Regions from separate parts of the Streptomyces sp. MMCC 100 genome, predicted to be linked through region 1. Evidence: riboswitches for the same ligand, from Rfam matches in the RefSeq annotation. Region 1 holds a riboswitch; the other holds the start of a gene.

Region 1 (7,511 bases):
GGGCGATGGCCCGCCGGAAGAGTCCGGCCGCGCGGGGTATGGCCAGCAGGGAGGCCACGGAACCGGCGCCCGCCGACTCGCCGAAGACGGTGACCTGGTCGGGGTCCCCGCCGAACGCGGCGATGTTGTCCTGCACCCAGGCCAGCGCCGCCACCTGGTCGAGCAGGCCCCGGTTGGCGGGGGCGCCCTCGATGTGGGCGAAACCCTCCATGCCGACGCGGTAGTTGAGGGTGACGACGACGAGGTCGCCGTCGGCGGCGATGCGGCGGGCGTCGTAGGCGGGGCTGCCGGAGTGGCCGAGTTTGTAGGCGCCGCCGTAGATCCAGACCATGACCGGTCGGTGGGCGGCCGGGTCGGGGGCGGGGGTCCAGACGTTGACCGTCAGCCAGTCGTCGCCCTCGGGGACGTCCGGGGGGCCGACGGTGCCCGCGACGCCGAGGTCCTGCGGGGGCGGCGGGCCGAAGGCGTACGCGTCGCGAACGCCGTCCCAGGGGCGGGGGCGGCGCGGCGCGGCGAACCGGGCCTCTCCCACCGGGGGTTGGGCGAACGGAATGCCGCGGAAGACGGTCAGGCCGTCCTCCGTCCGGCCGCGCACCGCGCCGCAGGCGGTGCGCACCACGGGTTCCACTGACTCGACGGGTCCAGGGATCGTCATCCTCCGGACCCTACGCCGTGGTGCGCACCGCGCTCAGATCAGGGTCTTCAGCGACGCCGCGTCGTACGGGGCGAGTTCGTCGAAGCGGCCGGCAAGCACCTTCTCGGCCCACCGCGGGTCCTGGAGCAGCGCGCGGCCGACGGCGACGAGGTCGAACTCGTCGCGTTCCATGCGGTCGAGGAGGTTGTCGATGCTGCGGACGGGGGCGCCCTCGCCCTGGAAGGCCTTGTTGAAGTCGCCGTCGAGGCCGACCGAGCCGACGGTGATGGCGGGCCTGCCGGTGAGCTTCTTGGTCCAGCCGGCGAGGTTCAGGTCCGAGTCCTCGAACTCGGGGAGCCAGTAGCGGCGGGTGGAGGCGTGGAAGGCGTCGACACCGGCCGACGCGAGCGGGGCGAGGACGGCCTCCAGCTCCTCGGGGGTCTCGGCGAGGCGGGCGTCGTAGGCCTCCTGCTTCCACTGGGAGTACCGGAAGATGACGGGGAAGTCGGCGGAGACCGTCTCCCGTACGGCGGCCACGATCTCGGCGGCGAACCTCGCCCGGGCCACGGGGTCGCCGCCGTAGGCGTCGGTGCGGCGGTTGGTGCCGGACCACAGGAACTGGTCGACGAGGTAGCCGTGGGCGCCGTGGATCTCCACGCCGTCGAAGCCGATGCGCTCGGCGGCCGCGGCGGCCTCGGCGAAGGCGCCGACGACGTCGTCCACGTCACGCTGGGTCATCGCGGTACCGGTGGGCTCGTCCTCGCCGATGCGCAGGCCGGACGGGCCGACGGCGGGGGCGTCCGCGTAGGGCGGCTGACCGGCCTTGCGCACCATGCCGATGTGCCACAGCTGCGGCACGATCGTGCCGCCCGCCGCGTGCACCGCCCCGGCGACCTTCGCCCATCCGGCGAGCTGCTCCTCGCCGTGGAAGCGCGGCACGCGGTCGCTCTGCCCGGCCGAGTCGTGGCCGACGTACGTGCCCTCGGTGACGATCAGTCCGACGCCGGCGGCGGCGCGGCGGGAGTAGTACGAGACCACGTTCTCGCCGGGGACGCCGCCCGGGGAGAACATCCGGGTCATCGGCGCCATCGCGATGCGGTTGGGCACGGTGAGGCCGTTGATCGTGGCGGGGCGGGCGAGGAGCTGGGCGGCGCGGGTGGCGGCCTCGGCGGGGGTGACGGTCACGTGGGATCTCCTAAGTAGGTACCGGGCGGTATGTGCGCGCGCATTTATCGCACTCCACGGTGAACCGTCCCGCCCGGCCGGGTCATTCCGTCCGCGGCCGCCGGCCAGCCGTGACCCGGACCACATCCGGCCGGAGGGCAGGCGGGAACGCCCGAGGGCGGCACCCCCTTCTCGGGGAGTGCCGCCCTCGGTCCGTACTGGACGGTCGATCAACCGGAACCGGTCGATCAGAAGTCCATGTCACCGCCCGGCATGCCGCCCGGGGCGCCCGCCGCAGCGGCCTTCTCCGGCTTGTCGGCGATGACGGCCTCGGTGGTGAGGAACAGCGCGGCGATGGAGGCGGCGTTCTGCAGGGCAGAGCGGGTCACCTTCGCCGGGTCGATGATGCCCTCGGCGATCATGTCGACGTACTCACCGGAGGCGGCGTTCAGGCCGTGGCCGACGGTCAGGTTGCGGACCTTCTCCACGACGACGCCGCCCTCGAGACCACCGTTGACGGCGATCTGCTTCAGCGGGGCCTCCAGGGCGAGCTTCACGGCGTTGGCGCCGGTCGCCTCGTCACCCGACAGCTCCAGCTTCTCGAAGACCTGGGAGGCCTGGAGCAGGGCCACGCCACCACCGGCGACGATGCCCTCCTCGACGGCCGCCTTCGCGTTGCGAACGGCGTCCTCGATGCGGTGCTTGCGCTCCTTGAGCTCGACCTCGGTGGCGGCACCGGCCTTGATGACGGCCACGCCGCCGGCCAGCTTCGCCAGGCGCTCCTGGAGCTTCTCGCGGTCGTAGTCCGAGTCGCTGTTCTCGATCTCGGCGCGGATCTGGTTGACCCGGCCCTGGACCTGGTCGGCCGAGCCGGCGCCGTCCACGATCGTGGTCTCGTCCTTGGTGATGACGACCTTGCGCGCGCTGCCCAGCAGGTCCAGCGTGGCGTTCTCGAGCTTGAGGCCGACCTCCTCGGAGATGACCTCGCCACCCGTGAGGATGGCGATGTCGCCGAGCATGGCCTTGCGGCGGTCGCCGAAGCCCGGGGCCTTGACGGCGACGGACTTGAAGGTGCCGCGGATCTTGTTGACGACCAGGGTCGACAGGGCCTCGCCCTCGACGTCCTCGGCGATGATCAGCAGCGGCTTGCCCGACTGCATGACCTTCTCCAGGAGCGGCAGCAGGTCCTTGACGTTGCCGATCTTGGAGTTGGCGATCAGGATGTACGGGTCGTCGAGCGACGCCTCCATACGCTCCATGTCGGTGGCGAAGTACGCCGAGATGTAGCCCTTGTCGAAGCGCATACCCTCGGTGAGCTCCAGCTCCAGACCGAAGGTCTGGGACTCCTCGACGGTGATGACGCCTTCCTTGCCGACCTTGTCCATGGCCTCGGCGATGAGCTCGCCGATCTGGGTGTCGGCGGCGGAGATGGAGGCCGTGGAGGCGATCTGCTCCTTGGTCTCGACGTCCTTCGCCTGCTCGAGCAGGGCGGCGGAGACGGCCTCGACGGCCTTCTCGATACCGCGCTTCAGGGCCATCGGGTTGGCGCCGGCCGCGACGTTGCGCAGGCCTTCCTTGACCAGGGCCTGGGCGAGAACGGTCGCGGTGGTCGTACCGTCACCGGCGACGTCGTCCGTCTTCTTGGCGACTTCCTTGACCAGCTCGGCGCCGATCTTCTCGTACGGGTCCTCGAGTTCGATCTCCTTGGCGATGGAGACACCATCGTTGGTGATCGTGGGGGCGCCCCACTTCTTCTCGAGGACGACGTTGCGGCCCTTGGGGCCGAGCGTCACCTTGACGGCGTCCGCGAGCTGGTTCATGCCGCGCTCGAGGCCGCGCCGCGCCTCCTCGTCGAACGCGATGATCTTGGCCATGTGAAGTGGTCCCTCCAGGACTGGGGGTGATTCCTTCGGACCGCGCCCGCGCCCGCGACGGACGGCTCGCCGGCCTTGTGGTTCCTTCCCCACCCGGCCTGCGGGCCTCACCGACCCGGTCCTTCGTTGTCACTCTCACCTTCAGAGTGCTAACGCAATGATTAGCACTCGCCCCCATCGAGTGCAAGCGCCTCTCGGGGATCGGGCCCCGCCGTCAGCCACCCGCGAACAAGGGGACGGCGCGTGTCCGGGCAGGCCGAAGGGCCCGTACCCCGGGAGGTACGGGCCCTTCGGATGAAGACCGGGTGCTGCGGTGGCCGCGCGTCTCAGGCGCTGAGGCGAACCATGTCGGCCTGCGGGCCCTTCTGACCCTGCGAGATCTCGAACTCGACCCGCTGGCCTTCTTCGAGGGTGCGGTAGCCGTCCATCTGAATCGCGCTGTAGTGGACGAAAACATCCGCACCACCGTCGACCGCGATGAAGCCGTACCCCTTCTCCGCGTTGAACCACTTGACGGTGCCCTGAGCCATGCCTAACTCCCCTATTACTGGCCCTTGCACAGATCCACACTTCGCGGACCCGGGTCAGACCTCACCCCCTCACGACTGGGGGCGTGCGCCGGAACGCGTCGACCGCGGCTGAATGTATCTGTCCAACTGCCGTCTGCAACAGGTCAATCGGACGAGAAATCTGGACGTACCCGGTCCGGAATGTGGCGAGAATTCGCCTGAATTCGGGTCAAGTCGGGTCATACAAAGGGAACAAAAGCCGCAGAATACGCTCGCACTTTGGCTGCTTCTTGTCGGGCGGGCGGCAGGAATTAACGGTTCCCGTTGTGCCGATCGGGAGCGCGTTCCCCAACTCTACCGCGCTCAATCACATGGAATTGCCCCCTCCGTTTCTCTTACGGAGAGGGCAATCGGCACTACGACGCGTATCAGCCGCCGGCGACCGCGGGGATGATCGAGACGCCCGCGCCGTCCGGCGTCGCCGTCTCCAGGCCCTGCTCGAAGCGGACGTCGTCGTCGTTGACGTAGACGTTGACGAAGCGGCGCAGCTTGCCCTGGTCGTCCAGGACGCGGGCGGCGATGCCGGTGTGGTTCTTCTCCAGGTCGGAGATGACCTCCCCGAGGTTGGCGCCGTCGGCGCTCACCTCGGCCTTGCCACCGGTGTAGGTGCGCAGGATGGTCGGGATACGAACGGTCACGCTCATGCGAGGCCAGCCTCTCGGAAGGAATCCAGGTTCGGGCGGATCGTGGCGGTGAGGCCGGTACCGGCCACCGCGTCGAGGGTCTTGAGGCCGTCGCCGGTGTTGAGGACGACGGTGGTGAGCGACGGGTCAAGCACGCCGTTCTCGATCAGCTTCTTCGTCACGCCGACCGTCACGCCGCCTGCCGTCTCGGCGAAGATGCCCTCCGTGCGGGCGAGCAGCTTGATCGCGTCCACGACCTGCTCGTCGGTCACGTCCTCCACGGCGCCGCCGGTGCGGCGGGCGATGTCGAGGACGTAGGGGCCGTCGGCGGGGTTGCCGATGGCCAGCGACTTGGCGATGGTGTTCGGCTTCTGCGGGCGGACCACGTCGTGACCGGCCTTGTACGCCGTGGAGACCGGCGAGCAGCCCTCGGCCTGCGCGCCGAAGATCTTGTACGGCTTGTCCTCGACCAGGCCGAGCTCGATCAGCTCCTTCAGCCCCTTGTCGATCTTCGTCAGCTGGGAGCCGGACGCGATCGGGACGACGATCTGGTCGGGCAGCCGCCAGCCGAGCTGCTCGCAGATCTCGTAGGCGAGGGTCTTGGAACCCTCGGCGTAGTAGGGGCGCAGGTTGACGTTGACGAAGCCCCAGCCCTCGCCGGCCGGGTCGCCGATCAGCTCGGAGCAGAAGCGGTTCACGTCGTCGTAGTTGCCCTCGATGCCGACCAGCTCACCGCCGTAGACGGCGGCCATGACGACCTTGCCCTGCTCCAGGTCGTGCGGGATGAACACGCAGGAGCGGAAGCCGGCCCGGGCGGCGGCGGCGCCGACGGCACCGGCGAGGTTGCCGGTGGAGGAGCAGGAGAGGGTGGTGAAGCCGAAGGCGCGGGCTGCCTCGATGGCCTGGGCGACGACGCGGTCCTTGAAGGAGTGCGTGGGGTTGCCGGAGTCGTCCTTGACGTAGAGCCCGCCGGTGACGCCGAGTTCACGGGCGAGGTTGTCGGCCTTGACGAGCTTGGTCCAGCCGGGGTTGATGTTCGGCTTGGTCGCGACGTCGGCCGGGACGGGCAGCAGGGGGGCGTAGCGCCAGATGTTCGCGGGGCCCGCTTCGATCCGCTTCCGCAGTTCCTCGGTGTCGTAGCCCGAGAAGTCGTAGGCGATCTCGAGGGGGCCGAAACACTCCTCGCAGGCGAAGACCGGTCCGAGCGGAACCTTGTGACCGCACTCGCGGCAGCTCAGGGCGGCGGCGGGGCCGAGGTCGACGGCGGAACCCGAGGGGTTCGCGGAGGTCGCGGCGTTCGAGGGGTTCGATGTGCTTTCGGCAGTCTGCACAGCCATGGAGGCGAGGCCCTTTCTCCTCATCTTCCTCACGACGCATCTCGCCGTGAGACGGATTTGGCACCTTCCCTAGCCGGGAGCCTCGCCACGTCACGTGTGACAAGAGCCGGCTGGAGGGTTGCCGGGGCTTCATCGGGCCGTATCCCTCTGCCCCTCTGGATGAGCGGTATGTGGTTGTTTTTCGGTTGTGCGCGCGGCGACCCCGGCATGCGGTGGTCCCACGCGTTGTTCAAGACTGTAACCGACGGCCAGGACGGTTGAGATAGTCGTCCGTACCGCGAGATGGATCACAAAGGAGCCACCGGACGTGCTGGAAGAAGTCGAGCGCTGGCTGAACGCACGCTCCTGGTCGGCCGGGGACCGGCCGGTCCAGCACCTGCTGTCCGCCAAGCACGCCACCGGGCAGTCGGTCAGCGTGGTACTCCCCGCCCTGGACGAGGAGGCGACGGTCGGCGACATCGTCACGGTGATCCGGCGGGAGCTGGTGCTCCGGGTTCCGCTGGTCGACGAGGTCGTGGTCGTGGACTCCGGGTCGAGCGACCGTACGGCGGAGGTGGCCGCGGCGGCCGGCGCGCGCGTCGTGCACCGCGACGCGATCCTCCCCCGCATCCCCGCCGTGCCGGGCAAGGGCGAGGTGCTGTGGCGTTCGCTGCTGGTCACCGGCGGGGACATCGTCTGCTTCGTCGACGCCGACCTGCGCGAGTTCTCCGCCGACTTCGTCTCCGGGATCGTGGGCCCGCTGCTCACCGACCCGGACGTGCACCTCGTCAAGGCCATGTACGACCGCCCGCTGGGCTCCGCTCCCGGTCAGGGCGGCCGGGTCACGGAGCTGATGGCCCGCCCGCTGCTCAACATGCACTGGCCGCAGCTGGCCGGTTTCGTCCAGCCGCTGGGCGGCGAGTACGCGGCCCGCCGCTCCCTGCTGGAACGGCTCCCCTTCCCGGTCGGCTACGGCGTCGAACTGGGCATGCTGGTCGACGCCCTGCACCTGGTGGGCCTGGACGCGCTGGCGCAGGTGGACGTCGGGGTCCGCGTCCACCGCCACCAGGACGGGCGGGCGCTGGGCCGGATGGCCGCCGCGATCTACCGCACCGCCCAGCTGCGGCTGGCCCGCGGCCACCTGGTCCGGCCGGCCCTCACCCAGTTCGAGCGGGGCGTCGACGGGTTCGAGCCGCGCACCTACGCCGTGGACACCGAGGAACGGCCCCCGATGACGGAGATCGCGGAGTACGCGGCCCGGAGGGTGGCCTAGGGGCGGCCCAGGGCAGCCCAGGGGTGTCAGCCGGGGACGCCGTCCGACCAGCGCCACC
Region 2 (7,511 bases), 6.1 Mb from region 1:
AGGCCGCCGCCGACGCCATCGCGGCGGGCGTCCGCCGGGTCCTGCCGGATGCCGAGATCGACCGCGTCCCGCTGGTTGACGGCGGCGAGGGCACGGCCGTCGCGCTGGCCTCGGCGACCGGCGGGCGACTGGTCGCGCTGGCCGCCACCGGCCCGGTCGGCGAACCCGTCGGCACCCACTTCGCGCTGCTCGGGGCCGGGGACACGGCGGTGGTGGAGATGGCGGCCGTCGCGGGTCTGTCCCTGGTCCCGCGCGCCCTGCGCGACCCGGGCGCCACGACGACCCGCGGCGTCGGCGAGCTGATCCGCGCCGCCCTCGGCACCGGGGTGCGGCGCGTCCTCGTGGGCTGCGGCGACTCCGGTACGTCGGACGGGGGCGCCGGCGCGCTCCAGGCGCTCGGGGCCCGGCTGCTGGACGCGGACGGCTTCGAACTCCCCTGCGGCGGACGGGAACTGAGCCGCCTCGCCCGCATCGACCCGTCCGGTCTGGACGCCCGGCTCGAGGACACCGAGCTGCTCGTCGCCTGCAACCCGTTCAACGTGCTGTGCGGAGAGCGCGGCGTGGCCCGGGTGTTCGGCCCGCAGAAGGGGGCGACGCCCGCGCAGGTGGACGAGTTGTCGGCCGGCCTGGAGAACTGGGCGCGCGTCCTCGTCCGCGACCTCGGTGTCGTCGGCACCGACCTGCGCCACGGCCCCGGCACCGGCGCGTCCGGCGGTCTCGGCGCGGGGCTCGCGGCGGTCGGGGCCCGGCTACTGCCCCGCTTCGACGTGCTGCTCGACCACCTCGACCTGGACGCCCGCCTCGCCCGCGCCGACCTGGTCCTCACCGCGGAGGGCGCCCTGGACCACCAGACGCCGCGCGGCAAGGTCCCGGCCGAGGTGGCCCGCCGCGCCAAGCTCCACGGCCGTCCCGTACTCGCCCTGGCCGGCACGCTCGGCGAGGGCGCGCACGACGTGCCGGGGGTGGACGCCTGCCACGGCATCCTGCCTGCGCCGATGGCCCTGGCGGACGCGCTGCTGTGCGCCGCCGAGCTCCTCACGGACGCCACGGAACGCGCGCTGCGGATGATCCTGCTGGGGTCGCGGTTGCCGGGCCCGGCGGCTCGGACCGCTCAGGCGTCGGCGGCCGAGGTGGTGTCGGGGACGCACCGACCGTCCTCGGTGCGGTAGCTCCACCGGGCGCCGTCGCTCACCAGCTCCTTGACGGCGTTCACGAACCGCTCGACGTGCTCGTCCGGGGTGCCCGCGCCGAAGCTCACGCGGACGGCGTTGAGGGACTTCTCTCCGGGTGCCGCCTCGGGGGCGCCGCACTCGCCCTGCGCCTGCGGGTCGCTGCCGAGCAGGGTGCGCAGCAGCGGGTGGGCGCAGAAGAGGCCGTCGCGCACGCCGATGCCGTACTCGGCGGAGAGGGCCGCGGCGAAGTGCGAGCTGTTCCAGCCCTCCACGACGAAGGAGAGCACCCCGACGCGCGGCGCGTCGTCGCCGAAGAGGGAGAGGATCCGCACCTCGGGCACCCCGGCGAGGCCCTCCCGCACCTTCCGGATCAGGTACTCCTCGCGGGCGACCAGTGTGTCGAACCCGGCCTCCGCGAGCGCCTTGCAGGCGGACGCGACGGCGTAGGCACCGATGACGTTGGGCGACCCGGCCTCGTGCCGGGCGGCGCTGTCGTGCCACTGGACGTCCACCCCGCCGTCGGCGCGCCGGCTCACCCTGCGGCTGGCGCCGCCGCCGGCGAGGTACGGCTCGGCCTCCCGCAGCCAGTCGGCCCGCCCGGCCAGCACACCGGAGCCGAAGGGGGCGTAGAGCTTGTGCCCGGAGAAGGCGACCCAGTCCACGTCCAGGCCGGCCACCGAGACCGGGTGGTGCGGGGCGAGCTGGGCGGCGTCCAGCACGATCCGGGCGCCGTGCGCGTGCGCGGCGGCGGCCAGTTCGCGCACCGGCCACAGCTCGCCGGTGACGTTGGAGGCGCCGGTGACGCAGACCAGGGCGGGCCCGTACGGCTCACGGGCGGCCAGGGCCCGCTCCAGGGTCTCGACGGCCTGCGCGGAGGTGCGCGGGGCGTCCAGGTACGTCACGTCGGCCTCTCGCCAGGGCAGCAGCGAGGCGTGGTGCTCGGTCTCGAAGACGAAGACCCGGCTCCCGGCGGGCAGCGCGGCGGCGAGCAGGTTGAGGGAGTCGGTGGTGGACCGGGTGAAGACGACCTGGTCGTCGTCCCGGCAGCCGAGGAACTCGGCGACGGTCCCGCGGGCGCTCTCGAACAGGTCGGTCGACAGCTGCGACAGGTACCCGGCGCCGCGGTGGACGCTCCCGTAGTACGGGGCGTAGGCGGCCACGTCGTCCCACACCCGCTGCAGCGCGGGCGCGCTGGCGGCGTAGTCGAGCGCGGCGTACGTGACCTCCCCACCGGTGACGAGCGGGACGGTGACGTCGCGGCCGAGGACGGGCAGCGGGGTGGCGACAGCGGTGGGTACGGACATGGCGGACTCCCGTGAGGACCAGCGCGGGGAAGGGCGCTGTGAAAGAGAAGAAAAAGGGGTGTGCGGAGGCGGGGCTCTGCGGCCCTATCGCATTCGCTGATTCACGGGAGACTCCCTCGGACGACCCAGGACCCCTGGTTTCGCGAGGGGTCCGCGCTTGCCGTGGACCTTGCTGTCCACGACCTGGTCTTCACCCGGGGCACCCCGCCACGGACGGAGGGTTGCCGGACAGTCGGCCGGGGCCTCATGACTGTCACTCATGACCTGACGAAAAACCTAGGGGAAGTGATCGGCGCCCCGCAACCCGAGTCCGGATCGCGGGACGCACGTCACACGAGAAGGCGTCTGCGGCATGATCCGCCGGACGGACCCTACGCGTGGGTCGCCGCCACCCAGCGCTCCAGGACGCGCCTGGCCGCGCCGGAGTCGATCGACTCCGCGGCCCGGTCCATCCCGGCCCGGATCTGTTCGGCCAGCGGTCCCGCGCCCGGCTCCAGGGCCACGAGGGCCGCCGCCGAGTTCAGCAGCACCGCGTCCCGCACGGGGCCCGACTCGCCGGCCAGCAGGCGACGGGCGACGTCGGCGTTGTAGGAGGCGTCGGCGCCGCGCAGTGCCTCGACCGGCACGAGCTCGAGCCCGACGTCGCGGGGGTCGAAGGTCTCCTCGGTCACCCGGCCGTCCCGCACGACCCAGACCCGGGACGTGGCGGTCGTGGTCAGCTCGTCGAGGCCGTCGTCGCCGCGGAAGACCAGGGAGGAGTGGCCGCGCTCGGCGAAGACGCCGGCGATGATCGGTGCCATCCGGGCATGGGCGACCCCGATGGCCTGGGCCTTCACCCGGGCGGGGTTGGTCAGCGGACCCAGGAAGTTGAACACCGTGCGGATGCCGAGTTGGCCGCGTGCCGCCGCCACATGGCGCAGGGCCGGGTGGAACTTCACCGCGAAGCAGAAGGTGATGCCGGCCTCCTCGGCGACCTCGGCCACCCGCTTCGGCGTCAGCTCCAGGTTGACCCCGAGCTTCTCCAGGACGTCGGAGGCCCCGGAGGCGGAGGAGGCGGCCCGGTTGCCGTGCTTGACGACCTTCGCGCCCGTGCCGGCCACGACGATCGCGGACATGGTGGAGATGTTGACCGTCTTGGCGCCGTCGCCACCGGTGCCGACGATGTCGACGGTCTCCCCCGGCACCTCGATCACGTTGGCGTGCTCGTACATGGTGCGGACGAGCCCGGAGATCTCCTCGACCGTCTCGCCCTTGTACCGCAGCCCCACCGCGAAAGCGGCGATCTGCGCGTCGGTCGCCTCGCCGCGCATGATCACGTCCAGCGCCCAGGCGGTCTCGTCCGCAGACAGGTCACGGCCGTCCAGCAGTCCGTTCAGCAGGGCGGGCCAGGAGCGGCCCGCCGCGGTGTCGCCTCCAGCGGGGGTCACAGCGCTCATGAGCCGCTCCTGAATCGTGTGTGTCGTGCAAAGTCGTGGACAGGGGATCGCGCTTCCACCCTATCCAGCCCGGACACGGTCGAAGGGCCCCGTCCGCGGAACGGACGGGGCCCTTCGACCGTGGTGTGGCGACGCTGGAGGGTCAGTGGTGGCCGTGGCCGCTCGTGATCTCCTTGTACTCCTCGACGGTCGGCTTCGGAATCTGCGACTCCTCGCCGTAGTAGGCCTCGCTGAGCTTGGCGCGGAGCTTCTCGGTGCTCTTCACCTTGCGCTCGACACCGTTCTCGTCGACCGCGGGGCCGATCTCGGCCGGCTTGTACTGCTCGTGCGCCGTGAGCGTGTGCAGCTGCTCCTGGCTGAGCGGCTCGTGGACCTCGATGAACTCACCGTGCGGCAGGCGCTTGATGATGCCCGACTCGCGGCCGTGCAGCACCTTGTCCTTGTCCCGGCGCTGGAGGCCGAGGCAGATCCGCTTGGTGACGACGAACGCGATGACCGGCCCGAGGAAGAACCCGATCCGCACGAACCAGGTGACCGCGTTGATCGACAGGTGGAAGTGGGTCGCGACGATGTCGTTGCCACCACCGATCAGCATGATCATGTACGCGGTGACCCACGCGACACCGAAGGCCGTACGTGTCGGGGCGTTGCGCGGCCGGTCCAGGATGTGGTGCTCGCGCTTGTCCCCGGTCACCCACGACTCGATGAACGGGTAGAGGGCGATGAGCGCGAGGAAGATTCCGAAGACCACCAGGGGGACGAACACACCGAGGACCAGTGTGTGACCCCAGAAGTTGATCTCCCAGCCCGGCATGGCGCGGACCAGACCCTCGGCGAAGCCCATGTACCAGTCGGGCTGGGCGCCGGTCGACACCTGGTCCGGACGGTAGGGGCCGATGGCCCAGATCGGGTTCACCGACACGATGCCGGCGATCGCCGCGATGACACCGAAGACCAGGAAGAAGAAGCCTCCCGCCTTCGCCATGTACACCGGCAGCAGCGGCATGCCGACCACGTTCTTGTTCGTCTTGCCGGGACCCGCGAACTGCGTGTGCTTGTGGTAGAAGACCAGGATCAGGTGGCCGACCACGAGCCCGAGCATGATGCCCGGCAGCAGCAGGATGTGGATCGAGTAGAACCGGGCGACGAAGTCGGTCCCGGGGAACTCCCCGCCGAAGAGGAACATCGAGATGTACGTGCCGACGATCGGCACGGACAGGATCGCGCCCTGGGTGAAGCGGACACCGGTGCCGGAGAGCAGGTCGTCCGGGAGCGAGTAGCCGGTGAAACCGGTGAACATGCCGAGGACGAACAGCAGGAAGCCGAACAGCCAGTTGATCTCACGCGGCTTGCGGAACGCGCCGGTGAAGAAGACGCGCATCATGTGCACGAACATGCCGGCGAGGAAGATGATCGCCGCCCAGTGGTGGATCTGCCGGATCAGCAGACCGCCACGCACGTCGAAGCTGATGTCGAGCGTCGACTTGTACGCCTCACTCATCAGCTGTCCCTGCATGGGGACGTACGAGCCGTGGTACGTGACCTCGTTCATCGACGGGTGGAAGAACAGCGTCAGGTACACACCCGTGAGGATGATGATGATGAAGCTGTAGAGGCAGACCTCACCCAGCATGAACGACCAGTGGTCGGGGAAGATCTTGCGCATGTTGGCCTTGGCCAGGGAGTAGATCCCCAGCCGGCCGTCGGCCCAGTCGGCGACGCGTTCGCCGGCCGGTGCCTTCCCGCGAGAGCGGGGTCCGTCGTTGGCTGCAGTACTCATCCGCGCTCCCAGAATGCAGGACCGACGGGCTCCTCGAAGTCGCTGAGCGCCTCGAGATACCCCTCGTCGTTCACACCGATGCGCAGCTGCGGCAGCGGGTGACCGGCGGGACCGAAGATGACCCGGGCGCCGTCGGCAAGGTCGAAGGTGGACTGGTGGCAGGGGCAGAGCGCGTGGTGCGTCTGCTGCTCGTACAGCGAGATCGGGCAACCGACGTGGGTGCAGATCTTCGAGTACGCCACGATGCCCTCGTGCGACCACTCGAGCTCGCGCTTGTCCTTGATGGAGTCCGGCTCCAGCCGGATGATCATCAGGGCCGCCTTGGCGATCTCGTTCTGGAAGTCGTGGTCGTCCTCCTCCAGGCCCTCGGGCTTGGCGAAGGTGAGGGAACCGACCCCGATGTCCGACGGACGCATCGGCTCGTTCGTGTTCATGTTGACGAGCAGCTTGCCCTTGGACCACAGCGTGTGGCGGAGCTTCGTCCCGGGCAGCGGGCCGAGGTCGCGCAGCAGGACGACGCCGGAGAGCGGCACCAGCGTGAGCGCGCCCAGCATCGTGTTGCGGATCAGCTTGCGCCGGCCGATGACCGACTCCTTGGCGCCCTGCTTGAAGTCCGCGTGGACCTTCGCACGGGTCTCGGGGTCGGCCTCGATCGGGTGGCGCTCGTCGGCGACCTCCTCGTCGGACATCAGGGTGCGCGCCCAGTGGACGGCGCCCGCGCCGATGGTGAACAGCGCCACGCCCAGCGTCAGGCCCAGCGCGAAGTTCATCGCGTTGATGTGCCCGAGCGGGAAGACGAAGATCGACTTGTCGTGCGGGATCGCGACGAACGAGGCGATGAAGCCGATGGTGGCCAGCATCGACACCGTGAACAGCAGGGCGACCGTGCGCTCGGACCGCTTGGCGGCCCGTTCGTCGACGTCCTGGATCCGGTGCTCGTGGGGCGGCAGCCCCGGGTCCGCGAACGGGTTCTTGTCGTCCGCGGGCTTCGGCACGCCGTGCGTGCGGCCCTGCTCAGCCGGCAGGTTCTCTTCTGGAATGTCTTGGCTACTCATGACTTCTTGGCCTTTGCGGTCCGAGCGGCGACCCACACGGCGACGGCGATGCAGGCACCGAGGCCGAAGATCCAGCCGAACAGGCCCTCGCTGACGGGGCCGAGGCCGCCGAGCGAAAGACCGCCCGGGTCCACGGTCTCGTCACCGTTGACCGCGTCCAGGTAGGCGATGATGTCCTTCTTGTTCTGCTCCGACAGCGTGGTGTCGGGGAAGGAGGGCATGTTCTGCGGGCCGGTCTGCATGGCCTCGTAGATGTGCTTCGGGTCGACACCCTCGAGGCTCGGCGCGTACTTGCCGTGCGTCAGGGCGCCGCCCTTGCCGGTGAAGTTGTGGCACTGCGCGCAGTTGGTGCGGAACAGCTCACCGCCCTTGGCGATGTCCGCGCCCTCGGGGCCGTACTTCTCCTCCGAGGGGATGGCCGGACCGGCACCCAGCGAGGCGACGTAGGCCGCGAGCTGGTCGATCTCCGCCTGGGAGTAGACGACCTTCTTCTTCGGGATCTGCGCGCCGGGCTGCTGGGCCGGCATACGGCCGGTGCCCACCTGGAAGTCGACGGCCGCGGCGCCCACGCCGACCAGGCTCGGACCGTCGGTGGTGCCCTGCCCTCCGGTGCCGTGGCAACTGGCACAGCCGACGGCGTAGAGCTTCTTGCCCTCGTCGATGGCGAGGGACTGGGCGGATTCATCGGCCTGCGCCTTGCTCGCGGGTGCGAACGCGGCGTACAGCCCCCCTGTGCATGCCAGCGCGAGGAGTAGGACGACGAG

Evidence for each region. Region 1 has a riboswitch for S-adenosylmethionine ahead of thrC (threonine synthase). Riboswitches for the same ligand answer to the same signal wherever they lie in the genome.
Region 2: another riboswitch for S-adenosylmethionine. It lies ahead of ABS735_RS06935 (aminotransferase class V-fold PLP-dependent enzyme); the one in region 1 lies ahead of thrC (threonine synthase).

The regions. Positions count from the first base shown of each region.
Region 1 covers NZ_JBGORK020000001.1:7,641,623-7,649,133, forward strand. Annotated here, with positions in the region: gene ABS735_RS35430 (carboxylesterase/lipase family protein) at 1-655, opposite strand, end outside; gene ABS735_RS35435 (NADH:flavin oxidoreductase) at 689-1,819, opposite strand; gene groL (chaperonin GroEL) at 2,047-3,672, opposite strand; gene ABS735_RS35445 (cold-shock protein) at 3,999-4,202, opposite strand; gene ABS735_RS35450 (MoaD/ThiS family protein) at 4,610-4,885, opposite strand; gene thrC (threonine synthase) at 4,882-6,201, opposite strand; SAM riboswitch class I at 6,219-6,367, opposite strand; gene ABS735_RS35460 (glucosyl-3-phosphoglycerate synthase) at 6,509-7,453, shown strand; gene ABS735_RS35465 (hypothetical protein) at 7,480-7,511, opposite strand, start outside.
Region 2 covers NZ_JBGORK020000001.1:1,504,301-1,511,811, reverse strand. Annotated here, with positions in the region: gene ABS735_RS06940 (glycerate kinase) at 1-1,169, shown strand, start outside; gene ABS735_RS06935 (aminotransferase class V-fold PLP-dependent enzyme) at 1,112-2,476, opposite strand; SAM riboswitch class IV at 2,625-2,741, opposite strand; gene trpD (anthranilate phosphoribosyltransferase) at 2,848-3,912, opposite strand; gene qcrB (cytochrome bc1 complex cytochrome b subunit) at 4,055-5,692, opposite strand; gene qcrA (cytochrome bc1 complex Rieske iron-sulfur subunit) at 5,689-6,747, opposite strand; gene qcrC (cytochrome bc1 complex diheme cytochrome c subunit) at 6,744-7,511, opposite strand, start outside.